Regions from separate parts of the Thiomonas sp. TH-17 genome, predicted to be linked through region 1. Evidence: predicted binding sites of a transcription regulator. Region 1 holds the regulator's gene; each other region holds the start of a gene.
The links. Region 1 encodes sigma-54, which starts transcription at its own class of promoters, with help from an activator protein. Its sites were predicted from a motif close to TGGCANGNAANCTGCTTT; they were not measured.
Positions count from the first base shown of each region.

Region 2: the regulator sigma-54 is predicted to act here: its motif matches at 2,517-2,534, upstream of glnA (type I glutamate--ammonia ligase).
Region 3: the regulator sigma-54 is predicted to act here: its motif matches at 2,540-2,557, upstream of AC2VLV_RS04055 (CmpA/NrtA family ABC transporter substrate-binding protein).

Region 1 is NZ_JBYCKI010000213.1:5,477-10,407, reverse strand. It holds gene AC2VLV_RS12770 (CYTH and CHAD domain-containing protein) at 1-869, shown strand, start outside; gene AC2VLV_RS12765 (COG4705 family protein) at 855-1,664, opposite strand; gene AC2VLV_RS12760 (RNA polymerase factor sigma-54) at 1,785-3,305, opposite strand; gene lptB (LPS export ABC transporter ATP-binding protein) at 3,312-4,118, opposite strand; gene lptA (lipopolysaccharide transport periplasmic protein LptA) at 4,163-4,807, opposite strand; gene AC2VLV_RS12745 (thiol:disulfide interchange protein DsbA/DsbL) at 4,930-4,931, opposite strand, start outside.
Region 2 is NZ_JBYCKI010000032.1:48,667-53,597, reverse strand. It holds gene AC2VLV_RS02505 (class I adenylate-forming enzyme family protein) at 1-1,275, opposite strand, end outside; gene AC2VLV_RS02500 (competence/damage-inducible protein A) at 1,622-2,392, shown strand; gene glnA (type I glutamate--ammonia ligase) at 2,637-4,052, shown strand; gene AC2VLV_RS02490 (hypothetical protein) at 4,185-4,763, shown strand; gene glnL (nitrogen regulation protein NR(II)) at 4,760-4,931, shown strand, end outside.
Region 3 is NZ_JBYCKI010000059.1:12,068-16,998, forward strand. It holds gene AC2VLV_RS04045 (ABC transporter ATP-binding protein) at 1-131, opposite strand, end outside; gene ntrB (nitrate ABC transporter permease) at 167-1,081, opposite strand; gene AC2VLV_RS04055 (CmpA/NrtA family ABC transporter substrate-binding protein) at 1,113-2,393, opposite strand; gene AC2VLV_RS04060 (ANTAR domain-containing response regulator) at 2,852-3,487, opposite strand; gene AC2VLV_RS04065 (sirohydrochlorin chelatase) at 3,560-3,949, opposite strand; gene AC2VLV_RS04070 (LysR family transcriptional regulator) at 4,098-4,931, opposite strand, start outside.

The sequences.
Region 1 (4,931 bases):
CCGTGGCCGACGTGCTTCAGCAGGCAGCCGCCGTCATTTCCGTCGGCGCCGACCTGTTGCACGACAAGGCCCTGCCCGAAACCGTGCACCAGATGCGGCTGCAGTTGCGCCGACTGCGGGTGCTGCTGCGGCTGCTCCAGACCACGGGGCCGAAATCGCAACGCGCGGCCTGCCGCTGGCTGCGCGACGAATGGCGCTGGGCCGGGCAACTGCTGGGCGCGGTACGCGATGTCGACGTCTGCCTTGAACACGTCAGCGCGCCCGACAGCACACCCGCCCCCGTGCGCGACGGCCTCGCCCAACGCCGCGAGGCGCGTCTTCAAGCCCTGCTGACCTATCTGCGCAGCGCCCGCTTCGGCCGCGTGCTGCTGGCGCAGACGCGCTGGGCCGAGTGCTGGAGCGGCGGCCAGATCATTGCCGCCGGGATGTCCACCGAACAACTGGCCCGGCGTCTGCTGCGCTTTCACCGCGACGATCTGCATTTGCACCCGCAGCGCTGGGCCGAACTGCTGGCCATCTGGGACGGCCTCGCCGCGACCCCGCTCGACGCCCCCTGGACCGCGCTGCACACCCTGCGCCTGCGCGCCAAGCAGTTGCGTTACGCGCTGGAATGGCTGGCCCCCTGGATCGGCCAGTCGCTGGGCGACGAAGGCAAAGCCTGGCTCAAACTCACCAGCGCCCTGCAAACCGACCTGGGCGAAGCGCTCGACACCCTGCGACTGGCGCGCTGGATGATCAGCGACCAAACCCCTCAGCCATCACAGGCCAACGCGTTCAGCGAACAGGCCATACACGATGCCTTCAAGCAGGCTCGCACCGGCTTGCAGCGCGCGCTCCAGGCCGCCCGCGGGAAGTCAGGCGAGGGTTGAACTTGGGGTTGAACTCACCTGCAACTGGTCCCGCCGTGTCGCAGTGAGGTAAATCACCAGGGCCAGAATCGCGACCAGGAACAGGGCGCTGGTTCCCATGGTTCCCAGACCGAGCCCTCCTTCAGCACCGGGTTTGGACAACCAGTCACCCAACGTCGCTCCCAGCGGACGGGTGAGGATGTAGGCAATCCAGAACGTGGACACGGCGCTGGCTTTGAAGAGGTAGTAGGCCGCTGCCGTCAGCGCTATGGCGCCGCCAAACAGCAAGGCCGACAAGGCATAGCCGAGTTGCAGCCGCTCAGCGGCCAGATCGCCGCCGGCAGTACCCAGCGCAAAGGTGAACAGAATCGTCGCCCAGTAAAACCCTTCTCGTTTTGGCGTGGCAATGCTGTGGATGGACAGATTGCGCTCGCTGGCCCACCAGATCACAAACGTCGCCAGCAAGGCCCCCGCAAACAGGGCTGTGCTCACCGGCAGCGGCACGCCCAACTGATCGGTCAGATTGTCGGTGACCAATGTGCCCACCACGCTGATGAGAGTCACAGTCAGCCAGTAAAGCCAGGGAATGTAACGGCTGGCGCGCATCTGCACCGCCAGCACACCGATGAACAAGAGGGTCATCACCGCGCTGGTGGCAACCAGGCCCAGATGCAGGTCCACGGCCAGATAGTCTGCGGCGGTTTCGCCCACCGTGGTGGCCATGATTTTGATCAGCCAGAAGTAAAGCGTGATGACGACCGGAACCTTGACCGCCAGCGCCCAATCGGGCTGCGCGGCTTTTGCTGCGTTTTGCATGATGAACTCCCTGAATGCCGTTTGCGTTGTTGTGGCGTCGCGTGTGACGCGACAACGGCATTCTGGAGAGGGCGACTTAGCGCAAGGTGAGCGACTTGCTCCGCTAAGGGCTGCGGGCCCTCAGCCACTCTTGCGCAGGTTCGCCGGGGCGATGCGCAGCGCTTCGCGGTATTTGGCCACGGTGCGCCGCGCCACCTGCACGCCTTGCTGCGTGAGGCGTTCGGCGAGTTCGCTGTCCGACAGGGGTTTGGCGCTGTCTTCTTCGGCCACCAGGCGGCGGATGAGTTCGCGTACCGCGGTGGATGAGGTGTTGCCCCCCGCCTCGGTGCTCAGACCAGAGCCGAAGAAATACTTCAGCTCGACGGTGCCGAAGGGCGTGAGCATGAATTTCTGCGTGGTCACGCGCGAGATGGTCGATTCGTGCAGCCCGAGTTCGTCGGCGATTTCGCGCAGCACCATGGGCCGCATCGCCACGGGGCCGAAGTCGAAAAACCGCTGCTGGCGCTCGACGATGGTCTGCGACACGCGCTGAATGGTCTCGAAACGCTGCTGCACGTTTTTCACGAACCAGCGCGCCTCCTGAAGCTGTCCCTGCATGGCGCTGCCGCTGTCGCGGGCGCGGCGCATGGCGTCGGCATAGATCTGGTTCACCCGCAGCCGGGGCATGACCTCGGCGTTGAGCTGCGCCATCCAGCCTTGCGGCGTCTTGCGGGCGATCACATCGGGGGTCACGGCCTGCGCGGCATCGCGGCGGAAGGCGCCACCGGGATGGGGATCGAGCTGGGCGATGCGTTGCTGCGCCAGGCGCAACGCGGCCTCATCGGCTTCGAGCAGGCGTTCGAGCTTGCGCCAGTCGCGCTTGGCCAGCAGATCGAGATGGCCGCCGCGGCAAATCTGCAAGGCGAGTTCGCGCACGGGGCAAGACGGCTGGCGCTGAAGCTGCAGGCGGAGACAATCGGGCAGGTCGTGGGCGGCCACGCCGGCCGGGTCGAAGCTCTGGATCAGGCGCATGGCCGTGGTGAGCGCATCGGCCAGGTCTTCGATCTGCTCGGCGTCTGCCGCGGGGGCGAGGGCCTGCGCCAGTTCCAGCGGGGTGTCGGGCAGATAGCCGTCGTCGTCGAGCGAGTCGATGATGGCTTCGGCGGCCGCGCGGTCGGTGGCGCTCAGCGCGAGCCCGGCCAATTGACCGCGCAAATGGTCGCGCAGATCGAGGTGTTCGGAGGCAATGTCGAGCGCGCTGAATTCGTCGTCGTCACCCCCGCCCCCGCTGGCGGACTGGCCTGAACTGACCCAGGAGTCGGCGTCGGCATCGGTATCCGCACCGTGATCGGTTTCGCCGCTGCTGGCCGTCCAGTCCTGCGTGTCGAGTTGCAGCTCCGCGGCGGGCTCGGTGGCGGTGTCATGCCCGTCGACCGACACCTGAGACGGGTCGGGCGTCAAAGGCTGCGGCGACTCGGATGTCGGCGCGGCAGCAGGCGCCTCTTGCTCTTCTTCAGGTTCGAGGAAGGGATTGGATTCGAGCAGGCCCTCGATTTCCTGCGTGAGCTCGAGGGTGGAGAGTTGCAGCAGCCGGATGGACTGCTGCAACTGCGGCGTGAGCGCGAGATGCTGGGACAGGCGCAGATTCAGCGAGGGCTTCATCGCGGCTTACATGCGGAAGTTTTCACCGAGGTACACCTTGCGCACCGCGGGGTTGTCGATGATGGATTGCGGATCGCCCTGCGCCAGCACCTGCCCTTCGCTGATGATGCAGGCCCTGTCACAGATGCCCAGCGTTTCGCGCACATTGTGGTCGGTGATCAGCACGCCGATGCCCTGCTCTTTCAGGAACTGCACGATGCGCTGGATCTCGATGACCGCAATCGGGTCGATGCCGGCAAACGGCTCGTCGAGCAGGATGAAGCGCGGCTGCGTGGCGAGTGCGCGCGCGATTTCCACCCGCCGCCGCTCGCCGCCCGAAAGCGCCGGGGCGGGGCTGTCGCGCAGATGCTCGACGTGCAGCTCGCGCAAGAGATGATCTTCGCGCTCGCGGATTTCAGCCTTGCCCAGGCGGCGCCCTTGCGCGTCGCGCTGCAGCTCCAGCACCGCCCGCACGTTCTCGGCCACCGTCATGCGGCGGAAGATCGACGCCTCCTGCGGCAAATACGACAGCCCCATGCGCGCACGGCGATGCATCGGAGAATCGCTCACGTCCTGGCCGTCGATGTGGATGCGCCCCGCGTCGGGCCGCACCAGGCCAACGATCATGTAGAACGACGTGGTCTTGCCTGCGCCGTTCGGCCCCAGCAGGCCGACCACCTCGCCGCAACGCACGCTGAAGCTGACGTCGCGCACCACCTGCCGACCGGCATAGCGTTTCTGCAGATGCTGAACGTCGAGCTCCGGGCCAGTTGCCGCGCGTGTCGAAGGGGCTGAAGGCGTCCGCGCGGCTTCCGTCGGGGCGACGGGCTCCAGGCCACCCCGCACCACGGTCTGTCCAACGGAATGCGGCTGGACGCTCAAGGCTGCGTCCCCAGCTTCGGGGCGACTTTAAGCGCGGGAGGCGATTTGGGCGCCGACGGCGCGGATGGTGCAGATGGGGCGGCGGGCTGCGGCGTCAACATCACCCGCACCCGCCCGCCAGGATTGGTGGCCGTCGCGCCCTGCGCACCGCCTTCGACGGTGAACACATCGGTGATCTGGTTGTAGGCAATCACATTGCCCTGGCTGCGGTCGGCCAACTTGCCGTCGATCAGTCGGCTGAGCATGGCTTGGCCACGCAGCGTCACCACATCGGTCTTGCCGTCGTATTCGATGCGCTGCGCGGCGCCGTCCATGGTTTGCGCGGGCTGGCCGGGCGCCCCATCGAGTTGTTGCTGAAAGGTGGCCAACTGGCCCGGCGCGGCGATCGCCGTCGCGTACTGATAGCCGTCCGGCGCCTGGCGCACATCGACCGTGGCGGCGCGCAGCACCAGAGAACCCTTGGTGACGACCACGTTGCCGGTAAACACACTGGTCTGGTGCACGTCGTCGTACCGCATGGCGTCAGCCTCGATGTGAATCGGCTGGTTCCGGTCGGTCTGCGCCGCAAGCACGGGCAGCGCCAGGCTCGGCGCACACAGCAGGGTCAACAACAGGATTCGGACCACTCGTTTCATCGGCATGGGTTTTGCTTTAGTCGGGTCATTCTAGGGCAAGGCTGCGCGTTTTCGCAGCAATTTTGCGGGGCTCAAAAAACACTGCCCGCGGTATGCGGGCAGTGTTGAGATACGGCAGGGCGAAGCGCTT
Region 2 (4,931 bases), on a different contig from region 1:
GCGGCTTTTGATGATGTCGTCGCGTCGCGCCACAAAATACAGCCAGCCTTCTTCGTCGGTGCGAAACAGGTCGCCCGAATACAGCACCATTTCACCGGGAATCGGCCCCGGCCGCAGGCGCTGCGCGGTTTGCTCGGGTTTGCGCCAGTAGCCGCGCATCACATGGCTGCCGCGGATGACCAGCTCGCCGGTGCTGCCGTTGGGCAGGCGGCGGCCTTCGTCATCCGCCAGCCAGACTTCTTCATTGGGCATGCCGCGCCCGACGCTGCCGGGGCGCACATCGAGCTGTTCGGGCGGCAGATAGGTCACCCGCTTGCACTCGGTCAGCCCGTACATGGAAAACAGCGTGGCCTGCGGAAACAGGGTGCGAATCTGCGCAATCTGCGTTTGTGGCAAGGCTGCCGCGGTGTTGGTGATCAACCGCAGCGCCGAGAGGTCGAACTCATGCAGCGCCTTGAGGTTGGTCAGCAGGGTGAACATGGTGGGCACGCCGGGAAACACCGTCACCCGTTCCTGCGCCATATTGGCCAACACCTTGACCGGAAAGGTGAACGAGCGCTCCAGCAGCACGGTGGCGCCCAGGCTGAAGGCCATGAGCACCTGATACAGCCCATAGTCGAAGGCCAGAGGCAGGGCGCAGACGATGATGTCGTCCTGCCGCAGCCCGAGATAACCGCGTACCGAGCGCAGCGCGGTGAGCATGTTGAGGTGCGTGAGCATCACCCCTTTGGCATCGCCGGTGGAGCCCGAGGTGTAGATGATGGCGGCCAGATCCTGGTCGATCAGATCGGGTTGCGTGGGCGAGCAGGCCGCGCCGGGCAGGGCGGCAGGGAAGGCGCATTCGCGTGGATCGGGCGTGCCGACGCCCGGCTTGCCCTGCGCGTACGCCGTGAGCATGTAGCAATGACGCACGCTGGGATTCAGCGCCAGAGCCGCGCGGCTAGTTTCGGCCAGTTCCTGCTGGGTGAACAAGGCGCAGGCTTCGGAATCGTTGAGGATATAGGCCAGCTTGTCGGCCTTGGTGAGGGTGTTGACCGGCATGAACACCGCACCGATCTTGAGCACGGCATACATGGCCGCGATCATTTCCACGCAGTTGTCGAGAAACAGCGCCACCCGCTCGCCGCGCTGCACTCCATGGGCTCGCAGTGCGGCGGCGATGCCCTCCACCTGGTCGGCCAATTCGCCATAGCGGGTCGTCACGCCCTCGCGCACGATGGCGCGATGTTCGGCAAAGTCGGCGGCGGTGGTCTCGAAAGTGTGGTGAAGCAGCATGAGCGTCCATTAAAAACGAGGTAACCCAGCATAAGGGCGGAGTGTGCTGAAGCGTCACCCCGCAATCGCACGGAAAGCGCCAGAATGTGATTTTTTTGGGAGGGCGTGGTGGCGCGAAAGCGACGGCGTCCCGCTATGCTTCAACCCAGATTGTTCATTAGGACACGGGATGATGGCGGGGCGGGTTGGGGATGGATTGGCCCCTGCGCGACAAGCCCGTAGCCCAAGCTATGGGCGCGAAGCGCGGGGGCAAAGACGCCCCAAAACCGACCGCCAGCAACCGTGTAGGGGCGAAGTCCCCGCCTAATGGACAATCTGGGTTAAATTTTCAATTCAGAGCACAAGCATGGGACTGGGGCTTTACATCATTGGCGACGAAATCCTGTCGGGAAAGCGGCAGGACAAACATTTCCCTCAGATCCTGGCTCTCCTCAAAGCGCGAGAGATGCGGTTGGACTGGGTGAGCTATCTGGGCGACGATCCCGCCCAGCTGACCGAGGCATTTGCCGCCAGTTTTCGGCGCGGCGATGTGGCGCTGAGTTGCGGCGGCATCGGCGCCACGCCAGACGATCACACCCGGCAGAGCGCCGCAGCTGCGCTGGGCCTGCCGCTGGAGTTGCACCCCGAAGCGAAGGCGCTGATTCAGCAGCGGGTCATCGAAGCCGGGCTGGGCGATGTGGACAGCCCCGCCAACCAGCAGCGCTTGCAGATGGGACTGTTTCCGCAGGGCAGCACCATCATTCCCAATCCTTACAACCGCATTCCGGGTTTTTCCATCCGGCAGCATTACTTCGTGCCGGGCTTTCCGGTCATGGCGTGGCCGATGCTCGAATGGGCGCTGGATGGTCCGCTGGCGCATCTGCACGGCCAGGGTCATCAAGTTGAAAGGGCCGTGATCGTGCGCCACGCGATGGAGTCTGACCTCACGCCCTTGATGGAAGACATCGAGCAGCGGTTTCCGGGCATCAAGGTTTTCAGCCTCCCCAGCGTCGATCACCCGGTCTGGGGGCGGCACATTGAACTCGGCGTGAAGGGCGGCTCGGCGGGCGTGAACGAGGCATTCGTCTATCTGCAAGCCCATCTGCCGGAAGGGAGTTGGGAAGATGCACCAAAATGAGCTTGTACGCACTTAAACGGGGCATTCAATTCTTCGGCACTATTCTGGTGCATTTTTCGCAGTCTTTAAGCCCCTCTTTCCCCCTGGCGGATTCGTTTACACCCTCTCGGGTCTCAAACGATCTGGGCACGCTTTCTGCTAGATTCCCGGCACTGCGCGGAGCATTGCAGCAAACGATGTCGAGTGGCGTCTTCATAACGACAGATGCCCACCCCAACGCATTTCAACCTGACAGGAGATTTTCATGAGCAAAACAGTCGCCGACGTGATGGGCCTGGTGAAAGAGCACGATGTCAAATTCGTGGATTTCCGTTTCACCGACACCCGCGGCAAAGAGCAGCACGTTACGGTGCCTGTCTCGCATTTCGATGAAGGCAAGTTCTCCGACGGGCACGCCTTCGACGGCTCGTCCATCGCCGGCTGGAAGGGTATTGAAGCCTCGGACATGTTGCTCATGCCCGACCCGAACACCGCCAATATCGATCCGTTCTACGAAGAAACCACGCTGCTGCTGAGCTGCGACGTGCTCGAACCCGGTGACGGCAAGCCCTACGACCGCGACCCGCGTTCCATCGCCAAAAAAGCCGAGGCCTACCTCAAGGCTTCGGGCATCGGCGATACCGCCTTCTTCGGCCCGGAACCCGAATTCTTCATCTTCGACCAGGTTCGCTGGAATGTGGACATGTCGGGCAGCTTCGTCAAGATCGACTCCAACGAAGCCGCCTGGGCGACCGGCGACAAGTTGGAAGGCGGCAATATGGGCCACCGCCCCGCGGTGAAGGGCGGCTACTTCCCGGTGCCCCCAGTCGACAGCCTGCAAGACATCCGCTCTGAAATGTGCCTGCTGCTCGAACAGATGGGCGTGCCGGTCGAAGTGCACCACCACGAAGTGGCCAACGCCGGCCAGTGCGAAATCGGCACCAAGTTCTCCACGCTGGTCGAGCGCGCCGACTGGACGCAGATCATGAAATACGTGGTGCATAACGTGGCTCACGCCTATGGCAAGACCGCGACCTTCATGCCCAAGCCCATCGTCGGCGACAACGGCAGCGGCATGCATGTGCACCAGTCCATCTGGAAAGACGGCAAGAACCTGTTCGCGGGCAATGGCTATGCCGGCCTTTCCGAGTTCGCGCTGTACTACATCGGCGGCATCATCAAGCACGCTCGTGCGCTCAATGCCATCACCAACCCCGGCACCAACTCGTACAAGCGTCTGGTGCCCGGCTTTGAAGCTCCGGTGATGCTGGCTTATTCCGCGCGCAATCGTTCGGCCTCCATCCGCGTGCCGTTCGTGCAGAGCGACAAGGCCCGCCGCATCGAAGTGCGTTTCCCCGACCCCACCGCCAACCCCTATCTGGCGTTCTCCGCCATGATGATGGCCGGCCTGGACGGCGTGGAAAACAAGATCCACCCGGGCGAAGCCGCGAGCAAGAACCTGTACGACCTGCCGCCGGAAGAAGAAGCCAAGATCCCGACCGTCTGCTCCAGCCTCGATCAGGCGCTGGACTATCTGGACAAAGACCGCGCCTTCCTGACCAAGGGCGGCGTGTTCAGCGACGACTTCATCAGCGCCTACATCGAGCTGAAGATGGAAGAGGTCACCCGCTTCCGCATGACCACGCACCCGGTCGAGTTCGATATGTATTACTCGCTGTAAGGTGGGATAGTCTTCAAAAGCGGCCTTCGGGCCGCTTTTTTTTGGCAATTCCGCCACGCCCTGTCGGCCGGGTGTGCGTCCCGCGCGTTGCCAGACTTACACTGACCGCTGATTTTTTGAATGCGCGCCACCATGACCTTGTTTGCCCGATTGACTGTCCGATTGACTTCCCGATCAAGCGTTCGTTACGCCGCGTTTGCCTTGCTCGCGTCCCTGGCGGGCGCCTCTGCCGCTGTGGCGCAGACCGACCCGCAGCGCGTTTACCGCTGCCCGGACAACTCCTACACCAACGATCTTTCCGAGGTGAAGGCGAAGAACTGCAAGTTGATCGACAACGCCAATGTGAGCATCCTCTCCAGTCCGGGCATGACGCCCAAGGTCATCGGATCGGGCAGCAAACCCAGCGGGCAAAATGCAGCGCCGAGCGGCAATCAGGCCGCGCGCGTTGCGCCTTCCACGCAGAAAGAGCGCGATCTTGAGGCGCGGCGCATTTTGGAGCAGGAGTTGCAGCAACAGCAGGCGCGGCTCGACCAGCAACTCAAGGCCTACAACAACGGCCAGCCCGATTACCTGCCCAGTGAGCGGCTGGTGGGCGGCGGAGTCAAGGGCGGCGAATACGCCCAGCGCGTGGCGCAGATGAAAGACCAGATCGCCATGACACAGGCCAATATTGCCGCCTTGCAACGCGAGTTGCAAAAGTACCCGCAATGAACGCCGCACCGGCCGGTCAGCCGGGCGCGACCGAGTATCCCGGCCTAGAGTGGCTGGCCTCGATGGCCGCCCTGGTGGACGCCGATGGCGCGATTCAATACGCCAATCCGGCGCTGGAAAATGGGCTGGGTGTATCCCGCCGACTTTTGAATGGGCAGAACCTGAGCC
Region 3 (4,931 bases), on a different contig from region 1:
CCGGAATGGCCGATCAGGCTGATGAACTCGCCCTTGGCGATGTCGAGGTGGATGCCCTTGAGCGCGTGAAAAGGGCCGCGCGCGGTGTCGAACACCATCTCGACGTGTTGGATGACGATGAAGCGTTCCATGATGATGGCCTTTTGTGTTTTGCGTGATGGAAGGATCAGCGCGCTTCGTCGTAGCTGAAGCGCCGCGCAATCAGCATCAGCGCGCCTTCGAGCACCATGCCGGTGACGCCGATGACCAGAATGGCGATGATGATGTGGGCGAGATTGAGGTTGTTCCACTCGTTCCACAGCCAGAAGCCGATGCCGGTGCCGCCTGTCAGCATTTCAGCGGCGACGATCACCAGCCAGGCGGTGCCGACCGACAGCCGCACCCCGGTCATCATGTAGGGCATGACCGAGGGCAGCAAAATCTTGGTGAACACCTTCCAGGTGGAGAGGTCGAGCACGCGGGCGACGTTCAAATAATCCGCCGGAATGCGCTGTACGCCGATGGCGGTGTTGATCATCATCGGCCAGATCGAACAGATGAAGATGGTGTAGATGGCCGCCGCCGGCGCATTGCTGAACACATACAGACCGATGGGCAGCCAGGCCAGCGGCGACACCGGGCGCAGCAGACTGATGAGGGGCGAGAGCATGCGGTTCAAAAACTGCACGCGGCCAATGGCGAAGCCCAGCGGAATGCCCGCCAGCGCCGCCAGACCAAAGCCGTAGGCCACGCGCTGCAGCGAGGCCAGCAGGTTCCAGCCGATGCCCACATCGTTCGGCCCGTTGTCATAAAAGGGATGCGCAAACACCTTCTGCGCCGACTGCCAGGTGACCAGCGGCGAGGGGAATTGCGCGCTGTGTTCGGCAGCCAGTTCCCATACCAGCAGCAGGAGTGCGAAGCCCATCAGCGGGGCGATGAGGCGCAGCGCGATCTGGCGGTTCTTCGCGCGTTGCCGCTCCGCCGGGCTCACGGTGCGGATGGCGGGTTTGCTCGTGGCTACGGTGGGGGCTTCGGGTGAGGCGCCCTCCGTCGCAGAGGCTTCAAACGATCCGCCCGGGGCGGAAAAGACGGCAGTGTTCATGCTGGACTCCTGGTTCATTGCGTCGGCAAGGTCAAACGGCGAGATCGTTGACTTTGAAGCCGTGGGCATAGGCCCTGGGGTCCTTGCCATCCCACACCACGCCGTCGATCAGCGTGGAGGTGCGCAACGAGTTCGTGGGAACCGGCACCTTGAGCGCCGTGGCGACTTCCCTGTAAAGATCGACGCGGTTCACTGCCTTGGCCACGGCGAGATAGTCGGGGTCGGTCTTGATCAGGCCCCAGCGGCGGAACTGGGTGAGGAACCACATGCCGTCGGACAGATAGGGGAAGGGCACGGCGCCATCTTCGAAAAAACGCATCGGGTGCTTGGCCTGCCAGGATTTGCCCAGGCCGTTTTCGTAATGCCCGAGGATGCGCGGCAGAATGGTGTCGACCTGAGTGTTGACATAGCCGGGAGCTGCGATGGTTTCGGCCATCTTGGTGCGGTTGGCATCCGAGGCGTCGATCCAGCGACTGGCGTCCAGCACCGCTGCCATCACCGCCTTGGTGGTGTTGGGGTATTTCTGCACGAACTCGGCGGTGGCGCCCAACACCTTTTCCGGATGCTCGGGCCAGACTTCCTGGCTGGTGGCTACGGTAAAGCCCACTTTCTGCGCAATCGCCACGGCGTTCCAGGGTTCGCCCACGCAGCAGCCATCCATCGCCCCCACGCGCATATTGGCCACCATCTGCGGCGGCGGCACGGTGATTTCCTTGGCGTCGCGCATTGGGTTCACACCGTAGGTCGCCAGCCAGTAATACAGCCACATGGCGTGGGTGCTGGTGGGGAAGGTCTGGGCGAAGGTCCAGGCGCGCTTTTTCTCCAGTACGGCCTTGGCCAGCGTCGGGCCGGTGGTGATGCCGTCCTTGATCAGCTTGTCCGACAGGGTGATGCCCTGTCCGTTGTGATTGAGCGTCATCAGCACGGCCATGTCGCGCTTGGGGCCGCCGACGCCGACCTGAACGCCGTACATCAAGCCATACAGCACATCGGCAAACTGAATGCCGCCCGTGAGCAGGTTGTCGCGCACCGCGGCCCACGAGGCCTGCTTGCTCGGAACGATCTTGACGCCGTACTTCTTGTCGAAACCCAGCACCGAGGCCATCACCACGGGAGCGCAGTCGGTCAGGGGGATGAATCCGATCTTCACTTCTTCCATTTCAGGCTTTCCCAGAGTGGCGGCGCGTGCCGTGGGCTGCAGGCCGGGGAAAAGACCTGCAACCGCCACAGCGGCGCCTGACTTGATGAGGGTGCGGCGCAAGGGTTGTGCCGGGTCGTTGCTCGGGGGTGTGGCGTCTTGCTGGTTGCGCATAGCGGTTCCTGAAATAGCGGGCGAAAAAAAAGCCTTCGGGCGCTTCACACAAGGCGAAGCACACGAAGGCATCATTGCCGGGCTGAGCGGGGGAGACTCCCGTTCAGTGGGTTCAACATAGACCGCCGTTGGTCTACGGCTTTCTAAAAGCAATCAGCGTGCCAGATCTAGACTCTGGGAAGTTCAGAGGGAAACTCCCCGCTGTATCGAATCTGGCCGGTATCCCGTGGCGCAAAACTGTGCACTGCGGCGCCAGTCTGGTGCGTGCGCGCACATAAAACGCGCAGTCGCAAGGCTCAGAGGGTGTGAATGAATCCGGCGTGGCCGAGCAGCACGTCCAAACGCCCCCGGTCAAGACGCAAAGCACAGCCGTGCCCGTCGGCACGGCGCGCATTTGCAACGCCGAGCGGGGGCGTTTGGGCGCGAGGAGCGGGCATGGCGGATTCGTTCACACCCTCTCAGATCAATCCGACGGTATCGAGGATGCGCTGGGCGACCTCCGAGAGCTTCAAGCCCTTTTCCATGGCCAGCTTGCGCATGCGGCTGAAGGCTTCTTCCTCGGTGCAGCCCTGGCGCTGCATCACAATGCCCTTGGCGCGTTCGATCAGCTTGCGCTCGAAGAGCTGGGTGCGCGCCTCGCTCAATTCGGCGCGCAGACCCTGTTCGCGCTCGAACCGCGCCAGCGCCACCTCGATCACCGGTTTCACCCGGCTGGGCTTGAGGCCGTCCACGATATAGGCCGTCACCCCCGCCGTGATGGCGAGTTGCGCGGTCTCGGTATCGTCGTCATCGGTGAACAGCACTATGGGGCGCGGGGTGTCGCGCGAGGCCAGCACCACGTGCTCCAGCAAATCGCGCACGCCAGACTCAGCATCCACAATGACCAGATCGGGTTTGAGTGCGGCAATACGGTCGTCCAGATCGGGTTTGGCAGGCAGAACGGCCACCACCTCGTAGCCCGCATCCAACAAAGCCCTTTCCAGCATCGCGCAACGCTCTGCCTGGCGCTCATGATTCGCCTGGTCGTAGTCCGTCGCCGATGCGGGATCGGGGGAGATGACGGCAACAGTCAGAGTGCGTAGCGGGTTTGACATATCGCGCTTCGTGCAAATTCCATGCCCTGGAAAGTTCATTTTCCCGCGATTGATGACATACATTGAGCCGATTCAAGAATCAAGGTTTGTCATGCTTTGCGTGGCATACGCGGCCAGTGCCGCAATCACTCCAGCATCCACGCCCGCTGGCTGTGCGAGCACGATTCGCAGTTTCGGATATCGCGCCTGCGCCGCTTGCACCACTTCTGGAATGTCGCGCCGGAGATGGCCGCCTGCACCAAGAAAGAGGGGCGCGATGTGCACATGCTCCGTGCCGAGTTGGCCCGCTTCCTCCAGGGCTTGTTGCAGGGAAGGTTGCATCGCCTCCAGGAATGCAAGACGGACGGTCAGCTCGGGATGGCCGGACTGCACCAGAGCGCAAACGGCCTCAAAAGGCAGAGCCCATTCGGCCAACCGGGAGCCATGGGCCAACAAGACAAGTAATCTGGGTGCACTGTTCATCGGCAAGTAGGTTTTTGCTCAGCAATCCGTTGGTAGCAATGGCCGTTCCAGCCGACACTATCGGAGCAGCATCGAAAATTGACATCGCCCCTGCTCGAATAATGAGGGTCAGACATAGGCAAGCATGATCAACGGGTTGGCGATTTCGCTAACCCGTTTTTGTTTCTGCGGCGGCCATGATGCTTGGCCCTTTGCTCAGGACGAGTTCGGCGAAGGCTTGGGCGGCGGGGCTGAGCCGTTTGCCGTCGCGTTGCACCAGATACCACTGGCGTTTGAGCGGAAAACCTTCGACGTCGAGGAGGCTCAATTGACCAGAGGCCAGTTCCGCCTGCACCGTGTGCAGCGAGACCAATCCAACGCCCAGACCGGCTTCGACGGCGTGTTTGATCGCCTCGTTCTTGTTCATTTCCATCGTTGGCTTGAACGGCAACTGTCGCTCTCGGATGAAGTTCTCCAGGGCGTTGCGGGTGCCTGATGCGGGCTCCCGCACGACCAAGGGCTCTTCGAGCAGGCGCTGCAGCGAAATTGCGCGTTTTCTGGCGAGCGGGTGATCGGTGGCGGCGATGATGACCAGCGGGTTGTCCATGAAGGGTTGCGCGCTGAGTTGATACCCCTCGGGCGGCGTGCCCATCAGCGCGAGATCGCTGACGTTCTCGGTGAGATGGCGCAGCAGGGTTTCGCGGTTGACGACATTCAGGCTGACCTGTATCTCTGGAAATCTGCGTCGAAACAGCGCCATGAGACGGGCGGCAAACACACTGGCCGTGCTTGCGACAGACACCGTCAGCACGCCGCCCTTGAGCCCTTTCAGGTTGGCCAGCGACTGTTCGAGGTTGTTCAGTTCGCGGGTGACGATTCCGGCGCTGCGCAGGGCGACGTTGCCCGCCTCGGTGAGCCGGATTTTTTTGCCAGCATGCTCGAACAGGGGCATATCGAGCAAATTCTCCAATTGTTTGATCTGCATCGACACGGCGGGCTGGGT